Methylosinus sp. H3A: one gene and its partner. The protein of the gene in region 2 interacts with the protein of the main gene of each other region in a pairwise test. Links are inferred from orthologs where the notes say so. Each region holds a gene or a part of one and is shown on either strand. Other genes may lie near its edges. The genes, in order: secA and secB.

What was found.
Region 1: the proteins of secB (region 2) and secA interact in binary tests that used the Escherichia coli proteins (3 or more experiments, as listed by UniProt). The link is inferred for Methylosinus sp. H3A from one-to-one orthologs.

Annotation. Positions count from the first base shown.
Region 1 is NZ_JADNQW010000005.1:460,332-466,750, forward strand. Bases 1,934-5,271 are described here. They hold secA (preprotein translocase subunit SecA), read right to left. Parts: upstream 4,957-5,271; coding sequence 2,134-4,956; downstream 1,934-2,133. Other genes in these bases: IY145_RS05265 (6-phosphofructokinase), read right to left, coding at 1,934-2,038. In the rest of the region: ATP-dependent Clp protease ATP-binding subunit ClpX, read right to left, coding at 1-496; more of IY145_RS05265, read right to left, coding at 818-1,933; IY145_RS05275 (polysaccharide deacetylase), read right to left, coding at 5,403-6,398; IY145_RS05280 (GNAT family N-acetyltransferase), read left to right, coding at 6,397-6,419. UniProt on the Escherichia coli protein: Required for protein export, interacts with the SecYEG preprotein conducting channel.
Region 2 is NZ_JADNQW010000005.1:1,385,249-1,391,192, forward strand. Bases 1-2,863 are described here. They hold secB (protein-export chaperone SecB), read right to left. Parts: upstream 1,742-2,863; coding sequence 1,259-1,741; downstream 1-1,258. Other genes in these bases: coaE (dephospho-CoA kinase), read left to right, coding at 1-472; dnaQ (DNA polymerase III subunit epsilon), read left to right, coding at 500-1,240; IY145_RS09515 (FxsA family protein), read right to left, coding at 1,859-2,326; IY145_RS09520 (Tim44/TimA family putative adaptor protein), read left to right, coding at 2,508-2,863. Outside these bases: more of IY145_RS09520, read left to right, coding at 2,864-3,206; IY145_RS09525 (MltA domain-containing protein), read left to right, coding at 3,218-4,333; IY145_RS09530 (Smr/MutS family protein), read left to right, coding at 4,326-4,892; IY145_RS09535 (heme biosynthesis protein HemY), read right to left, coding at 4,919-5,944. UniProt on the Escherichia coli protein: One of the proteins required for the normal export of some preproteins out of the cell cytoplasm. It is a molecular chaperone that binds to a subset of precursor proteins, maintaining them in a translocation-competent state.

The DNA of each region.
Region 1 (6,419 bases), 920 kb from region 2 along the record:
CCTGCAGCAGCTTGAGGATGATGTTCTCGACATCCTCGCCGACATAGCCCGCCTCGGTCAGCGTCGTCGCGTCCGCCATGGTGAAGGGCACGTCGAGAATGCGCGCAAGCGTCTGAGCCAGCATCGTCTTGCCGACGCCCGTCGGGCCGATCAGCAGAATGTTGGATTTCGCCAGCTCGACGTCGCCATGCTTGGCGGCGTGATTGAGGCGCTTGTAGTGATTATGCACGGCGACCGACAGCACGCGCTTGGCCTGCGCCTGGCCGATCACATAATCATCGAGAACCTTGCAGATCTCCCGCGGCGTCGGAATGCCGTCGCGCTGCTTGACGATGGACTTGTTCTCCTCGCGGATGATGTCCATGCAGAGCTCGACGCATTCGTCGCAGATGAAGACCGTCGGACCAGCGATGAGCTTGCGCACCTCATGCTGGCTCTTGCCACAAAATGAGCAGTAGAGCGTGTTCTTCGAATCGCTGCTGCCGACCTTGCTCATGTCTCGTCTCCTGACCGATCGGCCCGCTGTGGCGAATCGAACCAACCTCACTCGATATCAGCGAGGGCCTAACAAAAGGTGCAAACGGGCTTTGGCCCGCCGCTCTCCCCGTCCCCCAGCTTCCGGCGTCTACCGCGGATGCCAGTCTATAAGTCCCGGCCCGCAATGCAACCACGACGCCCGCATATAAATCAAGCAAGAATCGCGCCTTGGGAAGGGGCCCTGCGCCTTTTCCGGGCGCCACTCCTTCTAAAGAGTAAATTTCCTGAAAATCAAGGCCTTGACCCCAGGCGTCGCCGGTCGTGCGACAGTCTCGAGACGTTACGTTCTCAGTTTTTTGGCGACAGGATTCAAGCGGAGCCTGTACGCATCCGGCATTCCCGAGCCGAGCAGAGGACGCAGATAAAGCCGGAAGGCGTCAGTGACATCCGTGCCGTCCGCGGTCAGAAACTCGGCCGGCATCACCTTGGTCTTGCCGGCGACCTCCACGAGCGGCGTGAGCCGATAATCCACAGAGTAGAATCCCGTGCGGTGAATCGTCACGGAGCCGTCGCGATCGCCCCACAGCGCGAACTGCACCGCCTTCTCGCCGACCTCGCGCGCCTCGCGCTGATCCACATCGGAGACGCAGCCGACGAAGCTGCGCTGCACATAGCCGAAAGTATCGGCCCGCACGCGCTTCAAGCCGAGCTTGGTCTTGACGAGCTCGGTCAGCATGTCGGCGAGAGCGCCTCCGCCCAGATGCACATTGCCATGCGCGTCCTTCTCCACCTGCTCGGCGAGCTTGGCCGCGATCGGCGTATGGTTCTCGTCGGAAATTCCCTCCGAAACCGCCACGACGCAGCGCCCATATTTGTCCATCGTCGCTTTGACGTCGGCGAGGAAGCGCTCCGTGTCGAAGGCGCGCTCGGGCACATAGATGAGATGCGGCCCGTCGTCCGGGAATTTCTTGCCGAGCGCGGAAGCCGCGGTGAGAAAGCCCGCATGGCGGCCCATCACCACGGCGATATAGACGCCGGGCAGCGCCCAATTATCGAGATTGGCGCCGGCGAAGGCCTGCGCGACCCAGCGCGCCGCGGAGGGAAAGCCCGGCGTGTGATCATTGATCATCAGATCATTGTCGATCGTCTTGGGAATGTGAACGACGCGCAGCGGATAATCGGCCTTGATCGCTTCCTCGGAAACGATGCGCACCGTGTCGGAGCTGTCGTTCCCGCCTATATAGAAGAAGCAGCCGATCTCATGCGCGCGCAGCACCTCGAAGATCTCGTGGCAATATTTGAGATCGGGCTTGTCGCGCGTCGAGCCGAGCGCGGAGGACGGCGTGCAGGCGACCATCTCGAGATTATGAGTCGTCTCCTGCGTCAGATCGACGAAATTCTCATTCACGATTCCGCGCACGCCGTGATAGGCGCCATAGACGCGCTCGACCGCACGGAACTTGCGCGACTCGAGCACGGCGCCGACGAGCGACTGATTGATGACGGCGGTCGGTCCGCCGCCCTGCGCGATGAGGACTTTGGAGAAATCGATCTTCGACACGGATTGGCTCCAGTAGCAGCGGAAAATTGCGACGCGAATAGCGAAATAGCCAATAGCGAGTAGCGGCTATTCGCTATTCGCCACTCGCAATTCGCTCACACCAGCGCACCGTGACAGTGCTTGAATTTCTTGCCCGAGCCACAGGGACAGGGCTCATTGCGGCCGACCTTGCCCCAGGTCGCGGGATTGGCGGGATCGCGCGCCGCCTCCGCCTCCGCCGCGCCGCCGCCGATCGCCTGGGATGAAAAATCCGCAGCGGCGAGGCGGGCGTTGAGATCGGCGAGCGCGCTCTCTCCGCCGCCCGCGGCGTTCGGGTCCGGATGCACATATTCCATGGGCGGCAGCTCGGCCGGGGCCGGCGGCGCCTCGAAGGACACCTCGACGCGCATCAGCTGCGAGGTGACCGTCTCGTCCCAATGCGTCATCAGGCTGCGGAACAGATCCAGCGCCTCGGATTTATATTCGTTGAGCGGATCGCGCTGCGCCATGCCGCGCCAGCCGATCACTTGGCGAAGATGATCGAGCACGACGAGATGGTCGCGCCACAGATGATCGAGCGCCTGCAGCACGACCTGCTTCTCGATCATGCGCGAGAGCTGCTCCGTGTTACGCTCGACTCGCTCGGCGTAGGACTGGTTCGCCGCGGTGAGCAGACGCTCCTTGATCTCCTCGTCGGCGATGCCCTCTTCCTTCGCCCAATCCTCGATCGGCAGATCGAGATTGAGCTGCGCGCGCGCCGCCTCGGCAAGGCCTTCGACGTCCCAGGCTTCGGCATAAGCGTCATGCGGAATATGCTTGGCGACGAGTTCGACGACGACGTCCTCGCGCATCTCGTTCACCGCCTCCTCGACGCTCTCCTCCGCCATGATCTCGCGCCGGCGCTCGAAGATGACCTTGCGCTGGTCGTTCATGACATTGTCGAATTTGAGGATGTTCTTGCGGATATCGAAGTTGCGCGCCTCGACCTTGTGCTGCGCCTTCTCCAGCGCCTTGTTGATCCAGGGATGGACGATCGCCTCGCCCTCCTGCAGGCCGAGCTTCACCAGCATGCTCTCCATGCGCTCGGAGCCGAAGATGCGCATGAGATCGTCCTGCAGCGACAGGAAGAATTTCGAGCGGCCGGGATCGCCCTGACGGCCCGAGCGGCCGCGCAGCTGATTGTCGATGCGCCGGCTCTCGTGGCGCTCCGTGCCGATGATGTAGAGTCCGCCGGCGGCGAGCGCCTTTTCCTTGAAATCGGCGATCTCGGCGCGAATCTCGGCCTCCTTCGCCTCGCGAGCGGCGCCCTCGAGCCCGGCATATTCCTGCGCGACGCGCATCTCTATATTGCCGCCGAGCTGAATGTCGGTGCCGCGACCGGCCATATTGGTGGCGATGGTGATCGCGCCCGGCACGCCCGCCTCGGCGACGATATAGGCCTCCTGCTCGTGGAAGCGCGCGTTGAGCACGGCGAATTGCCGCGACGGCTGGCCGCTGCGCGCCGCCTCATAGAGCTTGGCGAGCGCCTTGGCCGGCTCGGAGAAGTCGATCTGCTTATAGCCCTTGGAGAGCAGGAATTCGGCGAGCTGCTCGGACTTCTCGATCGACGTCGTGCCGACGAGCAGCGGCTGCATCTTGGCGTTCGCCTCCTCGATCTCGCGCGCGATGGCGTCGAGCTTCTCGCGGCCGGTGCGATAGACCTCGTCGTCCTCGTCTATGCGCTGCACCGGGCGATTGGTCGGAATCTCGACGACGTCGAGCTTATAGATCTCGGCGAACTCGTCGGCTTCCGTCGAGGCCGTGCCGGTCATGCCGGCGAGCTTCTCGTAGAGGCGGAAATAATTCTGGAAGGTGATGGAGGCGAGCGTGACATTCTCCGGCTGGACGGCCTGCCGCTCCTTGGCCTCGAGCGCCTGATGCAGCCCTTCCGAATAACGACGGCCGGGCATCATGCGGCCGGTGAATTCGTCGATGATGACGACCTCGCCCTTACGGACGATGTAATCCTTGTCGCGCTGGAACAGCTTGTGCGCGCGCAAGGCCTGGTTCACATGATGGACCAGCGTGACGTTCTGCGCCTCATAGAGCGCGCCATCGGCGAGCACGCCGGCCTCGGCCAGCAGCTCTTCCATATGCTCATTGCCGATTTCCGTCAGATTGACGGTGCGCTGCTTCTCGTCGAGCTCGTAGTCTTCCTTGTCGAGCTTGGGGAGCAGCTTGTCGATCGCATTATAAAGATCGGATTTGTCGTCCGAATGGCCCGAGATGATGAGCGGCGTGCGCGCCTCGTCGATGAGGATCGAATCCACTTCGTCGACGATGGCGTAGGCATGCGGGCGCTGCACCATCTGCGCCAGCTCGTATTTCATATTGTCGCGCAGATAGTCGAAGCCGAATTCGTTGTTGGTGCCGTAGGTGATGTCGCAGCGATAGGCGTCGGCGCGCTCCTCGTCCGATATGTCGTGGACGATGACGCCGACGCTGAGGCCCAGGAATCGATAGACCCGGCCCATCCATTCGGCGTCGCGGCGGGCGAGATAGTCGTTGACGGTGACGACATGGACGCCGCGGCCGACCAACGCGTTGAGATAGACGGCGAGCGTCGCGACCAGCGTCTTGCCCTCGCCGGTGCGCATCTCGGCGATGGCGCCCTCGTGGAGGACCATGCCGCCGATGAGCTGCACGTCGAAATGCCTCTGGCCGAGCACGCGCTTGGCCGCCTCTCGGACGGTGGCGAAGGCCGGGACCAGCAGATCGTCGAGCCGCGCGCCGTTCGCGAGTTGTTCGCGGAACTCCTCGGTGCGCCCGCGCAGCGCCTCATCCGACAAAACAGCGAGCTCGGGTTCCAAAGCGTTGATCGCCTTGACCTTCGGCTGATAGGTCTTGAGCCGGCGGTCGTTGGCCGAGCCGAAAATCTTCTTGGCGAGAGCGCCGAGCATGCGCAAACCTTTCTAGATGAGCCTCCGGCGAGGAGCCGGCGGAGGCCGCCTTTTCGCACATGTTCCTTTCGATTTGCCAATTTCTTTTCGAAAGGTCGGCGGGCGCGGCCGTGCGCTCGCGCTCGCGTCTGCGGCGCGGCGACGGCCGAGAGATAAGAGGCGGCCGAACCCTTGTCAATGTAAGGGCGCGGCGAAATCAGGGCTCCGAATCGGGCTGACGAGCAGGCATGTTTGCAGCGTCATGGCCGCGCTCGTCGCGGCCATCCACGCCGCGACCTCTCCGAAAGCCTAAGAACATGAGCGGAACCGCGCAGCCCCCGCGTGTCGCGATGTCCTGGCGTGGATGCCCGGACATTCTGGAGCGCGAAGCCCGCCTTGCCGCGCTGGACGTCGCGATTGCCCGAGGCACTGCCCCGCGGAGGAAGGGTGAAGGGATCGCGGATCCCTCACTCCGGCGCCTCCTCGATCCGCCGGAACGGCGTCGGCAGCCGGCCCTGCTCCAAGAGTCTCGAGAACAGCCGCAGCCCGGCCGGCTCATTGCCATTGGGATGGACGAGCACGATCGAGCCGTCCCGTGGCGGCGGCGACAGCACCAGCCAAGCGTCCGCCCCCAGCGCGATCAAATGCCGGAGTCGCAGTTCCTCCATCAGCCGGGCGTCGGCGACGAGGCCGGGGAAACGGAAAAACACCGAGGGCGTCGCGCCGCGCTCGATCAGCAGCCGCTCGACCCGGAAAATCTCGGCGTCGATGTCGACTCCCGGCCGCAGGAGATAATTCTGCGCATCGGCGAGGCGGGGAACATAAGGGTGGCTGTAGGAATGGCCGACCCAGGCGATTCGCAACGTCCCGCTCGCAGCCTCATCCATCAGCCAATCGAAATCCGCCCCATGGCGCTCCAGCCATAGGCCGGAGACCGAGAGCGCCAGCGGCGCGCCCGGAACGACATCGGCGAGACGGCGCAAGAACTCGCGATCCAGCGGCCTCCGGCTCGGGCAGAGATCGCCGGTGAGAAACGAGCCCGCCCCGGCCCCATGGCCGAGCCCGGCGCTGGTCGAGAGGCTGCGCCCCACGGCGGCGAGGCGCGGCTCGTCGGGGTCGCCCGGCCGCGGCCGCAGCGCGCGGAGAAAGCGCGTCTCCATCTGCGCCGCCTCCGTCGTTTCCAGGCAGCGCCAGGCACTCTCGGCCTCGAGGCTCGTCTCGAGCGTCGCAGGATCGACCGTGAGCGCGACGGCCTCTCCATCGAGCCTCATGCGGCGGATGGCGAGGCGCGTCTCGCCGGCGGGTCCATGGCATTCGAGAAAGGCAGGCCGATAATCTGCGAGACGCCGCGCCGCCTCGCGCGCCTCGGCGCGCGGCGCGATTGCGGCGAGAGCGGCGAGCGCCCAGAATAAAATCGCCGCGTCCCTTCGCGGGCGCGCGCTCATTCGCGGGGGATGACCCATGACCGAGAAAACTCCTCCCGA
Region 2 (5,944 bases):
CGCGGCGGCGCGTATAGAAGAGATGTTTCCCGGAACCACCGTGGACGGTGTCGTCGATCGCGCCCGCCTCGCCGCTCGCGTGCTCGGCGATCCGGAGGCTTTGCGCCGTCTCGAGGCTTTGGTGCATCCGCTCGTCGCCGCCGGTCGCGACGAATTCCTAGAGGCGAGCCGTCTCGCCGGCGAGCGCGTCGTCGTCTTCGACATTCCTCTCCTCTTCGAGATCGGCGCGGAAAAAGATGTCGACGCCGTCGTCGTCGTCTCCGCGCCGCCGGAGATACAGCGGGCGCGCGTGCTGGCGCGTCCCGGGATGACGGATGAGAAATTCGCGGCCATCCTCGCCAAGCAGACGCCGGACGCCGAAAAACGAGCCCAGGCCGATTTCGTGGTGCATAGCGACCGCGGGCTGGATTCCGCTCGGCAGGAAGTTCGGTTAATTCTCGAGACGCTGGCGCAGGGAAAAGCCGTGCGCTGATTTTTCGAGACTGAGGGGTCGCCCACGATGCGTGAGATCGTCTTCGACACGGAGACGACCGGCTTGGATCCGACCAAGGGCCATCGCATCGTCGAGATCGGCGCGGTCGAGATATCCAATCTGATCCCGACCGGCCGCACCTTCCATTTCTACCTCGATCCAGAACGCGACATGCCGGAAGAAGCATTTCGCGTGCATGGCCTCTCCTCGGCCTTTCTCACGGGCCAAAAGAAATTCCGTGAGATCGCCGCGAGTTTCCTCGAATTCGTCGCCGACGCGGCTCTCGTCGCGCACAACGCCGAATTCGACATGCGCTTCGTCAATTTCGAGCTCGGCCTGCTCGGGATCGCGCCTATTCCGTTCGATCGCGTCGTCGACACTCTGACGATGGCGCGTCGCCGTCATCCGGGCGCCTCCAACACGCTGGACGCGCTCTGCCAGCGTTACGGCGTCGATCTGACGAAGCGCGACAAGCATGGCGCTCTGCTCGATGCGGGTCTTCTCGCGGAAGTCTATGCGGAGCTGATGGGCGGTCGCCAATCCGCGCTCACCCTGCAGGCGGACGCAGTCACGCTCGATGAAGCCGGCGGCGGCGAATTATTGCGCAGCCGACCGCAAAAGCTCACGCCGCTCCTCACAGAGGATGAGAGAGCCGCGCATGAGGCTTTCGTCGCCGGGCTCGGAAAGGAGCCGCAATGGCTTCGCTATTTCGCGCAGCCGGACGAGGCTGAGGTCCGAGTCGCCGAGGTTATGGAGAGGCGAGCCTGACGGCTCGCCTTCCGCATTTCAATTGGCGTTGGCCGGGGTCTGCTGCTCGGCCTGAGCGGCGCGCTGCTGATAGAGCGCGAAAAAGTCGATCGGATCGACATAGAGGGGCGGAAAGCCGCCGTTGCGCGTGCCGTCGGCGACGACCTGGCGCAGAAAGGGAAACAACAGGCGCGGGCATTCGATCATCACTAGCGGATGGATCTGCTCGGCGGGAATGTTCACGAGGCGGAACACGCCGCCGTAATCGACCTCGAGCTTGAACAGCACTTCGCCGCCCTCGGTCGCCGAGGCTTCGAGCGTCACCGAGACCTCGAAGTCGTTGGGCGAGAGCTGCTTGGCGTTCACATTGACCTGAATGCCGATCTCCGGCGGATTCTCGCGCGGCTGCAGGGAGCGCGGCGCGTTCGGATTCTCGAAGGACAGATCCTTCACATATTGTACGAGCACATTGAGCGCCGGGGCGCCGGTCGGGCCGGAGCCGTTTCCATTCGTATCGGTCATCGTCGAACTCCCAGCCGATGTCGGCTCCCGACAGGCGCAATGGGATAATGACGCCTGTCACGGCGCCCGCCTATCACGTCCCCTCGCGGGCCACAACGGGGTTTGACGCCAGTCGGATCAAACGGCTTTGACAGGAGGCGCGCGGCGCGCGCGCACGCGGCGCTTTGGGCCCTCGTCGACGATCGCCTTCCATTCGCCGGGCGAAAGATCGATCGTCTGCGGACCCCGCCGCTCCGTCGCGCCGCGGATGCGGTCGGCGACGCGGGCGCGGATCGACGGCGACTTCAGCGCGAGGCCGACGAGATCGGAGGCGAAGCCGGGCAGGATGAGCAGCAGCGAGCCGACCGCCTCCAGTCCGCCATCCATCAGAGCGACGCCGGATTTCGTCTCCGCGCGCGGCTGGCCGATCCGGCCGCGCAGATAGACGAACAGACGCTTGACGTCGGCGAGCCCCAGCAATGTCGTGCCGACGCCGAGCGCGACGGCCGCCAGCACGCCGAGGAATTGCACGACGAGCACGAAAGCGATGATCTCGACGAAGAGCCAGCCTGTCAGCACATAAGCGGCGAGTTTCGACTTGTTCACGTCGTAGCGCCCTCCATCCCTCGTCGCGAGCCTCGAAGTCTGTCGTTTCACCTCCCCGGACGGGGAGGGGGAGACGCCGTTCCGGCGTCGATCCGATCGCCTCGCCCCGGCGAGGGGGTTGATTCGTGACATCTGGGACGCGACATGATACCGGACAATCCCTGCGACTGGGAGACGCCCTTTGTCGGGATCCGATTTCGACCCCACCATCTTGGTCTTTGCCGCTCTGGCGGCTTTCGTCGTCTGGAAATTGTGGTCGGTGCTCGGCGTGCGCGTCGATCGCGAAGGCCCGGCCTCGGATAGCGCGCCTGGTTCCGCGCGGCGGATCGGCCCGGCGCCTGCGGCGCAGGGCTCCGCTTTCGCGCCCTCGCCCGCCGCTGGGGCGCTCGACGCCGATCGCTGGAAAGGCGTCGCCGAATCGGGCAGCAATGGCTGGCGCGGGCTGGACCAGATCGCCGCCGCCGATCGCAGCTTCTCCGGCCCGGCCTTCGTCGAGGGCGCCAAGAAAGCCTATGAGATGGTCGTCCAGGCCTTCGCCAAAGGTGATCGCGAAACGTTGAGCAATCTCCTCTCGCGGGAAGTGTTCGACAGTTTCGCGGGCGAGATCGCGGCGCGCGAGCGACGTGGCGAGACCGCCGAAGCCCATGTCGTCTCCATCGATTCGGCGACGGTGGAGGACGCCAAAGTCGAGCTCCGCAAGGCGCAGATCACCCTTCGTTTCGTCGTCAAGCTCCAATCCGTCCGCCGCGATAGCGCCGGCGCCGCGATCGAGGGCGATCCCGATCGCCCGCTCGAGATCGTCGATTTGTGGACATTCGCGCGCGATGTTTCGGCGCGTGATCCGAATTGGAAGCTCGTGGCGACCGAAACGGTCCATTAGGCGGACCTTGCGTGGCGGCGTCCATCGATCTCGAGCCGGTCGGTTTCGATACGATCGACGCCTTGTTCCGGGATGATCTTCGCGAGCCCTTCCGGGTGTTTCGGCGCTCGGCCGGGATCATCCTCTCCAAAGCCTCGCCCCTGCGATCGGCGTTGCCGGCGGACGAAGCTTTGGCGCGCGTTTGCCGCAGCGCTCTCGCGCGGGACGAGGCGACGCTCTCGAGCGATGCGGCGCTCGACTTTTTCGCCTCGCATTTTCGGCCGTTTCGCCTGCGCGCCCCGGGATTCGTCACCGCTTATTACGAGCCGGTCGTCGAAGCGCGCGAGGCGCCCGACGCCGAGTTCCGCACCCCCGTTCCGGCGCGCCCAGCCGATCTCGTCACTTTGAACGACGCTCCGATTCTCGGCGAGGCGGGCGAGACGCTCACCTCGGCGCGGCGTCGGCCGGACGGCGGGCTCGAGCCCTATCCGGACCGCCGCGCATTGGAGGACGGCCCGCGGGAGACGAGGCCCGCGCCGATCGCTTTTCTGCGCGACAGGGTCGAGCTGTTTTTGATCCAGGTGCAAGGCTCGGCGCGATTGCGTTTTCCCGATGGGCGCGAGTTGCCGCTCACTTACGACGGCCGCAACGGCCGGCCCTACACTTCGATCGGTCGTCTGCTCATCGAGCGCGGGCTCGTGCCGCAGGGAGACATGTCGCTCGATCGGCTGAAAGCCGAAATCAGAGCTCTCGGCCAGGAGGACGGCGCGCCGGGCGCCCGGCTGATGCAGGAGAACCGCTCCTTCGTGTTCTTCCGCGCCGATTCCTCGCCCGAGCGCCGCGATGGCCCGATCGGCGGCGAGGGCTGCGCATTGACGCCGCTGCGCTCCATCGCCGTCGACCGTTCGCTGTGGAGCTACGGCCTGCCATTCTGGATCGCCGGAACGCTGCCCTGGCGCAGCGCGAGCGCAGAGCGATTCGAGCGGCTGATGATCGGGCAGGACACGGGCTCGGCGATTCTGGGGCCCGCCCGCGCCGATCTCTTCTTCGGCGCGGGGGATCGGGCCGGAGCGCTCGCCGGCCTCGTCCGTCACGCCGCCGAATTCACCGTTCTGCTGCCGCGGGAAGCGAGTGGCGGAGATGAGTGATCCGCCGCGCGAATCGCGCCGCTCGCGTTTTCTGTCTCGCGAAGAGATCGAGCTCTGGAACAAGGTGACCGCCGATGTGCGGCCGTCGCGCGGCCGTCGCCGCCGATCGCCGGACGAGCAGCCCGTCGATAGTCCGGAGTCGAAGAAGGGCGCCGCGGCGCCGGCTGCGCCGACCCCGCCGCCGGCCGAGAAGAAGTCGCGTCCCCGTCCCGCCCCGCCGCCGGCGGAGATCGATCACCGCACGCGCACGAAATTGCGTCGCGGCCGGCTCGAGGTGGAGGCGAGGCTCGATCTGCACGGGTTGCGCCAGTCGGAGGCGCAGACGGCGCTCTATGATTTTCTACGCCGCGCCCAGGCGGGCGGCGCGCGCATGGCGATCGTGGTGACGGGCAAGGGCGTTCGCAGCGAGGAGGGCGGCGTGCTGCGTCGGCTCGCGCCGATGTGGCTGAGCTCGCCGGCGATGCGCGATCTCGTCGTCGGTTTCGGCGAGGCGGCGCGCAATCACGGCGGCGAAGGCGCGCTCTATGTCCAGATCAGGCGCCCGCGCGGGGTCAAATAGACGCGCGAAAGCCCCGCGCGAGACCGTCAGGCCGTCGCGCCTTCTTCCTCGATCTTGGCTTCCAGCAGTCGCTCGGGCCGCGTCAGAAAGGCCGCGGGAATATCGGCGCGCGCGTCCTCGGTCGGGCCGCGCACAGGCTCGGGCGGAGTCGCCCAGACGAAGGCGTCGAGCTTGCCGGTGATCGGCGAGGCCGGCGCCCAGCGCTTGGAGATGACGCCATCGGCGATCCAGGCCGGATCGCGCGGCGCGCGGGAGCCGCGGGCCAGCCATTCGCGCACCGGCCCGCTCGGGCCGTTCTCGGCGTCCTCGAGCTCGGCCATCAACAGGCAGACCTGGGCGGTCGGCGTCTTGCCCTCGGCGACGAGCGGGGCCAGCGCCTTGCGCGCCGCGCCGAAATCGCGCGCCGCCAACGCCACGCGGGCGACGAGGATTCCCGATTCCGGCGCATGGGATGCGGTGGAGGCGAATTTCCTCACGCGGGCCAGACGCTCGGCGTTGGATTCGCTCGGCGCGGTCTCGAGAAACGCCTCCGCTATATCGGGATGCGGGTGCTCGGCATAGGCTTTTTCCAAGAGCTTCAACGCCTTGGCGCTGTCGCCATGGCGGGCGAGCAGCCGCCCGATCAGCGCGACGGCCGGAACCAGATCGGGCGCGCGCTTGGCCGCCTGACGGGCGAGATGCAGCGCTTCGCTCGGATGCTCGGCCTGCTTCTCCAGCGCCATAGCGGTTTCGACCACCGCGCGCAGGCGCTGCGCGGTCGGCAGATCGATGGCCTTGGCTTTCAGATTGGCTTCGACGGCGACGCGCGCCTCTTCCCAATTGGCCTGCGCGCCATGATGCTCGAGCAGCGCGTCGCCGGCCCAGGGCAGCGGCGTCAGCTGATGCGCCTGATCGGCGAAATGATGCGCGGCCTCGTCGTCCTTGCGGCGCTTGGCCTCTATGTGCAGGCCGCGCAGGCCGAGCAGCCGCGTCTCCGAGAGCTGCGTCATTTCGTGAAAGGCGGTCTCGGCGCCGACGCGATCGCCCTCGAGCTGGGCGACCTGCGCGCGCAG